2 regions of the Arthrobacter sp. zg-Y20 genome follow, and region 2 is predicted to be linked to the other one. Evidence: riboswitches for the same ligand, from Rfam matches in the RefSeq annotation. Region 2 holds a riboswitch; the other holds the start of a gene.
The links. Region 2 has a riboswitch for cyclic di-AMP ahead of QNO06_RS03225 (NlpC/P60 family protein). Riboswitches for the same ligand answer to the same signal wherever they lie in the genome.
Positions count from the first base shown of each region.

Region 1 (3,400 bases), 1.1 Mb from region 2:
GAAGATTCTGATAGCGGACGACGACGTCCAGATCCTGCGCGCCCTGCGCATCACCCTCGGCGCGTACGGGTACGAGGTAGTGACGGCTGAAAGCGGCAGCGCTGCCATCCGGAAGGCGGTGGACACGCATCCGGACCTGCTGGTCCTGGACCTGGGAATGCCCGGGCTCAGCGGGATGGACGTTATTGAAGCGGTCCGCGGGTGGAGTGCGGTGCCCATCCTGGTGGTGTCAGGCCGGGTGGACCCGGCAGACAAAGTCCGCGCCCTGGACCTGGGGGCTGACGACTATGTGACCAAGCCGTTTTCCACCGAGGAGCTGCTGGCCCGGATCCGTGCCCTGTCCCGCCGGGTGCCGGCCGCCGCCGGGCCCAGCGAGATCACGTTCGGCGCGGTCCGCGTGGACCTGGCCGCCCGGCGGATCGCCCGCCTCAAGGACGGCGCCGACGTCCGGCTGACGCCTACCGAGTGGCGCTTCCTCTCAGAACTGCTGGCCCATCCCGGGATGCTGGTGACCCAGCAGACCCTGCTGCACAACGTGTGGGGTCCCGGAACAACGGACTCCGGCTACCTGCGCCTGTACATCGGCCAGCTGCGGCGGAAGCTGGAGGCCGATCCGGCCAGTCCCGCCCACCTGCTGACCGAACACGGCATGGGATACCGGTTTGTGCCCTGACGGCCCGCTCCGGTCCGCGGGATTCAAAAGGGCCTGGGCAGATAACGTCAAGGACACTTAACAACAGAGCGTCCGTTCCCGGGAAGGGAACGGACGCTCTGTTTGGTCAGCGGACTAACGCCTGCCGGCCGTGCGATAGGGCGGTGAAGCCTTATGCGCGGTAGAACACGGGGCCGGAGCCGACGTTGACGGACTGGACTACGGTCTGGTTGCCGTTCCAGCCGCTGTGGATGGCTTCGCCGTTGCCTACGTAGATGGCAATGTGGGCCAGGCCCATGCCGCCGTCGGCGTAGTAGACCATGTCGCCGGGCTCCGGGGTGGAGACCTGGGTGCCGTATGCCGCCAGCTGGGCGGGAGCAAGGTCGCCTACGGAGTGGCCGGCGGCGCGGAGCGCAACCTCAACCAGCACGGTGCAGTCCTGGGCTGCGCCCAGCTGCGAGTAGGCCGAGGCCAGCATGATGGCGTTGGTGCCGCCCACCGGTGCAGCGGCCGGAGCCGGAGTCACGGAGGTGGCCTGCGTGCTGATCACGCCGGTGTTGGCGGCAGCGGCCTGGACCGGAGCGGCGTACGCCTCGGTGGAGTAGGACGCGGCAGCGTAGCTGAGCTCGGGGGCAGCAGCAGCGCCGTCACCGGACAAGGTCACAACGTCACCGGGGTAGATGACGGAGGCCATGGACAGGCCGTTGAGGGAGAGGATGTTCTCCAGGCTCGTACCGTAGGTGCTGGCGATGGCACCGAGGGTGTCACCGGCAACTACGGTGTGGGTGGAAGCGGCAGCCGGAGCGGCCACGGGAGCAGCCTCAACTACGGGGGCGGCAGCCGGAGCAGCCGGAGCAACCGGTGCGGCGGGTGCCGTGGTCTGGGTGGGTGTGTAGTTGTCGTTGGAGACAACGCCGGCGGAGGCCGGTGCTGCCATGCCGAGCATCAGGCCCGAACCTGCGGCGACAACGGCTGCGGTGCTGCCGATAGTCCGTCCGCGGGTAGCGGTGGCCAGTGAGATGGTGGACCAAACGCCGGTGGTCTCGGCGCGGTGGCGTCCCTGGGACTTGTTGAAAGACATGTAGATAACCTCTCCCGATACCTGCGAGGTGAGCTGTCGGATGCGGATGGGAGTCACCCGGCCGACCGGATTGAATCCGGTTTGGCTTAACCCCAAGGATTCAAGGAACCCGTAATTGGTTCCCCCGCCTCTGCCGTGGTGTTGCGTTCTGTGGACCCCGGACCAGCGGCAGAGCTAGGTAACAAGCCCGGGGGAGCCGCATCAGAAAGCGGCATGCGTTCAACCATACGAGACGGTTACGGTTGGATAACCATTTAGTGAGCAGCTTCTCTGGAGGGTGTGAGTGGCGCCGCTGTGTGCTACGCGCAGGTATTTACTTTGCTCCTGTTTAGTCACTCTGGCACCGGAAATTTCGGGCCGTTCCGTCTCGGTCCGGCTGCTGCGGGGCCGCATCCGGGTGGCGGTGCGCCCGGGAAGTGATACATGTGTGGTTCCTGATGCCCCTGATGGCTTTTCCGCTACCCCGCAGTCCTGTGGCCTTCGTCGCTTTTTCCTTCCGCAGCAGCCCGGGCGCCCGTGTCCGCGCGTAAGATCGTTAGGTCGCCTTCCAATCGGTGGCGGCGCGTATCGGAGAAAACAGGAGAACGCAGTGGCTGGCAGCGGTCAGAAATTATGGACCAAGGGATTTGTGCTGGCGATCATCACCAATCTGTTCCTCTCAATGGTGTTCTACCTGCTGATGACCAGCATGGCCCTGTATGCCGTTGAGGAATTCGCGGCCTCGGACAGCGCCGGCGGCTTCGCATCCGGTTCCTTTGTTATCGGCGCCCTGCTGGCCCGGGTTTTCGCGGGCAAGTTCCTCGACTTTGTCGGACGGCGCCGGCTGCTGATTGTCAGCCTGGCCGTCTTCGTTGTGGCGGCGCTCCTGTACATCCCGGCGGGCAGCCTGGCCCTGCTGCTTACCGTGCGGATCATCCACGGTGCAGCGTTCGGCGCGGCCAGCACGAGCCTTTCCGCGTCCGTGATGGGGCTAATCCCGATCAACCGGCGCGGGGAAGGCACCGGCTACTTCGGCATTTCGACCACACTGGCCACCGCCGTCGGGCCGTTCCTCGCCGTCATGCTGGTGGATTCGGTGAGTTACCGCGCCCTCTTCCTGGTCACCACCGCCTGCGCCGCGGTCGCACTTGTCCTGTCCCTGGTGCTGCGCCTGCCCGAGCGCACGCCCACGCCGGAGGAACAGAAGAACAAGTGGCGGATGCACCTGACGGACATCATTGATCCCGGAGCCTTGTCCATTGCCTCCGTAATGTTCATAGCCGGCGCCGCCTACGCGGGGGTCCTGTCCTTCCTGAACTCCTACGCCCAGTCCGAGGGCCTGGTCCTCGGTGCCAGCCTCTTCTTTGTGGTCTATGCCGCGGTGGTGCTGGTGTCCCGGCTCTTTGTGGGACGCATCCAGGACCGCCACGGCGACAATGCCGTGATTTACCCGACGCTGGTGTCCTTCGCCGCCGGCCTGGCCCTGCTGGCCTACGCACCCAACAACGCCGTTCTGGCCGTGGCCGGGATCTTCCTGGGCTTCGGATTCGGCGCCCTGATGCCGTGCGCCCAGGCGATCGCCGTCAGCATGGCACCGGCGCACCGGATCGGGCTGGCCACCTCCACGTTCTTCATCCTCATGGACGCTGGCATTGGCGTGGGGCCGCTGCTGCTGGGCATGCTCCTGC
Region 1 covers NZ_CP126241.1:1,794,696-1,798,095, forward strand. Annotated here, with positions in the region: gene QNO06_RS08650 (ATP-binding protein) at 1-2, shown strand, start outside; gene QNO06_RS08655 (response regulator) at 1-673, shown strand, start outside; gene QNO06_RS08660 (C40 family peptidase) at 825-1,733, opposite strand; cyclic di-AMP (ydaO/yuaA leader) riboswitch at 1,738-1,891, opposite strand; gene QNO06_RS08665 (MFS transporter) at 2,323-3,400, shown strand, end outside.
Region 1: another riboswitch for cyclic di-AMP. It lies ahead of QNO06_RS08660 (C40 family peptidase); the one in region 2 lies ahead of QNO06_RS03225 (NlpC/P60 family protein).

Region 2 (3,400 bases):
GTGGCGGGAACCCGCCGGCTCGAACTGACGGAACTGGGCCGCCGGCGCGCTACCGAGGTGATGCGCAAACACCGGCTCGCGGAGCGGCTGCTCTCGGACGTTATCGGCCTGGACTGGGCCTACGTCCACGACGAGGCCTGCCGGTGGGAACACGTGATGAGTGAGCGCGTGGAGCGCCGGCTGTATGAGCTGCTGGGACATCCCACGGAATCCCCTTACGGCAATCCGATTCCAGGCCTCGAGGGCATCGGCGGAGAGCCGGCACCGGTCTTCCACCAGGGCGTGCATGACCTGGTCTCTGCCGTGGCTGCCGTAGAGGCAGGATCCAAGCTGACCCTCCTGCGGCTGGCCGAACCCATCCAGGTGGAGCCGGAGCTGCTGTCCCAGCTGGATGAAGCCGGGCTCCGCCCCGGTGCGGAAATCACCGCCGAAGTCGTAGGCGGCTACATTTCCGTGCGTGTCCCCGGCATCGAAGGAGCGCTTGAATTGCCGGCAGAAGTGGCCGCACACGTTTTTGTGGCACACGCCGGGTAACGGAATGGTTACTTTTGGGACATTTACCCTATAGTGAATTCCGACGTTGAAACACCATCGTTATCCGGTCTGTCCGCCGAGCCCTGCCAACGGACCGGAGCACCAAACTCGTCAGGCAGGGGCGGAGGACCCAATTTCCGGCAGTAGAACTGCCTTGGGGTGAAGCCTTCCGGAGGCCGGCGGCAAAACGTGCATAGAAGCACGCAGTGCCGGCGGTGAGCCGAGGGCCGAGTTTCTCTACTCGAATCCGACAGCTAACTTCGCAGGCGTTCCAAGAGAGGGAAACACTTGTCGAAGCATGCTGCTTCGGGGCGCCGCCGTGCGGCTGCCCCTGTTGCGCCCGCCCGCCGGCGCAGCTCCCCGCCCTCCGGGCGCAGGCGGGTTGAAACAAAAACCCTGTCCATGGGTGGAGCCGCCCAGAAGGTGGCCATCACCGCCGCCACATCAGGCCTGATCCTCACCGCAGCGCTGCCCACCTCCGCGGCCGCTGACGATCCCGTCCAGCCGCAGCCGGTTTCAGCCGACACGCCGGTCTCCGCGGATGCCAACGCGAACATCGGATTTGCCCGCGCCGGGTTGAGCAGCAGCTATGACCCGGACGCCAAGCTGGCTTCCGTCGGCGTGGCAGCAGGGTCCCACGCGGTCCCCGCGGCCGCCAAGGGCACGCTGTCCACCCCGCTGGATTCTGCGCTGGTGGAGACATCGGGATTCGGCCACCGCGTCAGCCCCATTACGGGCGCAGCCGGGGAAATGCATAACGGCCAGGATTTCGCCGCCACCTGCGGCACCGCAGTAAACGCAGCGGCTTCCGGAAAAGTGGTCTTTGCCGGCTGGCACCCCTACGGCGGCGGCAACCGCGTTGTCATTGACCACGGCAACGGGGTCGAAACCACCTATAACCACCTCTCCGCCATTTCCGTGTCGGTAGGCAGCGAAATCAAGCGCGGAAACCTGGTGGGAGCAAGCGGAACAACGGGCTCTTCCACGGGTTGCCACCTGCATTTCGAGGTCATGGTAAACGGCGAAGTAGTGGACCCACTGAACTGGTTGTAACCGCACGAATATCATTTCGTGACCGGAACGTGACATAGCGCAAATGTTGCTGTACGCTCGTCCTCGTGCCCGATTGGCCAAAGATCGGGCACCTTCGAACAGATCGCCTAGCTCTGCCACTGTTTGAAGTCCGTTCGCAGAATCGCATGGCAGAGGCGGGGGAACCAATTTCGGGTTTCGCAAGAAGCCCTTGGGGTTAAGTTGCAAATGGCCTTAGGCCTGGCAACCGGGTGACTCCCATCCGAATCCGACAGCTCACCTCGTAGGCAATTGGGAGAGGCAAACCTGTGTCATCACACGCTCATGGCCGCCGTCGCGCAGCCACCGTTCAGACCAACCCGATCACTGCACTTTCCAAGGCAGTCAGCAGCAACGCAGGCATGGTAGGCCGTCAGGCCGCCGTCGTTGTGGCAGCATCCGGCCTCGTGCTGGCTGCAGGACTCCCTGCACAGGCAGCGTCCGTCAGCATGGACCGCCAGGCACTCGAATCCACCCCGCTGAACGTTGTAGCCGGGACAGTCAAGGCTAATGCGGACGCGGACGTAAAGCTCGCGGTCATGGAAGCACCCAGCTCCACCTCCGGCGCAGACTACCGTGCACAGGTAGCAGCTGAAGAAGCCGCAGTCGCAGCAGCTGCTGAGGCTCAGGCCCAGCAGGCAGCAGCAACCCAGCGTGCCGCTGCTTCCCGTGTTGCCGCACCTGTTGCAAACGGCGCAGTACAGACCGCATCCTCCACTCCCGCAGCACCGGCCGCTGACGCCGTAGCTCCGGGCAATGTGGCCGCCGGCCTCGTGGCCTCGGCTTACAGCCAGATCGGCGTGGCACAGGATTGCACCGCCATGGTCGAGAAGGCCCTGCGCTCCGTCGGCAAGTCCGTCGGCGACCTGGCTCCCGGCCAGTTCTTCCAGTACGGCACCGTTGTTGGCAGCCCCGCTCCCGGTGACCTGGTCATCAGTGCTACCCACGTCGCCATCTACGTTGGCAACGGACAGGTCATCAGCGGCGGTCTGAACGGTATGAACACCGGTCTGCACAGCCTCTCCGACCTGCACGGCTACAGCTTCGTCCGCGTCTCCTAAGCCCTGGTCTCCGAGAACAATCATGACCTCGACAATTGAGCGCGCCCGCCACCGGGCGCCGGTTGAACGCACCAGCACGCTGAACGCCCTTGCAGGTGCGGTCAGTGCAAACGCAGGAACGGTTGGCCGCCAGGCTGCCGTTATCGCAGCTGCCTCAGGCTTGGTCCTCACCACCGGTGTGGCCGCCAATGCTTCCGGCACGGAGCCCCTGCGGGATGTCCAGACGAGCACCCTGGATCTCACGGCAGCAAAGCTCGACAAAGTGTCTGCAGAAGCTGTGCTTCACTTTGAGTTCGAAGGCATTGCGGGCACCACTCCCGCGCCGGCGCCGGCAGCCCCTGTGGTGGAAGAGGCGCAGACCGCTCTCCAGGTTCAGGAAATGCCGGCCGCAGGTGCTGCGCAGGTTGCCCGTCCGGCATCCAACACAGCTCCGGCGGCAGGGGTCAACACCGCCGCCGCACCGGCACCGCAGGGCAGCCCCTCAGGGCTGGCCGCCACCATTGCTGCAGCAGCCTACGCCCAGCTGGGCGTCAACCAGGACTGCACCATGCTGGTGACCAATGCCCTGGCGGCTGCGGGGATCAACTTCCACGGATGGCCTGCAGGCTACCTGTCCCTTGGACGGACGGTCAGCGCAGCCGAGGCCATGCCCGGTGACTTGATCTACTACGCCGACGGCGGCATGGGCCTGGCCCACATTGCCGTATACGTAGGCGGTGGCCAAGCCGTGCACG
Region 2 covers NZ_CP126241.1:647,562-650,961, forward strand. Annotated here, with positions in the region: gene QNO06_RS03215 (iron-dependent transcriptional repressor DtxR) at 1-534, shown strand, start outside; cyclic di-AMP (ydaO/yuaA leader) riboswitch at 625-819, shown strand; gene QNO06_RS03220 (M23 family metallopeptidase) at 937-1,587, shown strand; cyclic di-AMP (ydaO/yuaA leader) riboswitch at 1,713-1,871, shown strand; gene QNO06_RS03225 (NlpC/P60 family protein) at 1,875-2,666, shown strand; gene QNO06_RS03230 (NlpC/P60 family protein) at 2,689-3,400, shown strand, end outside.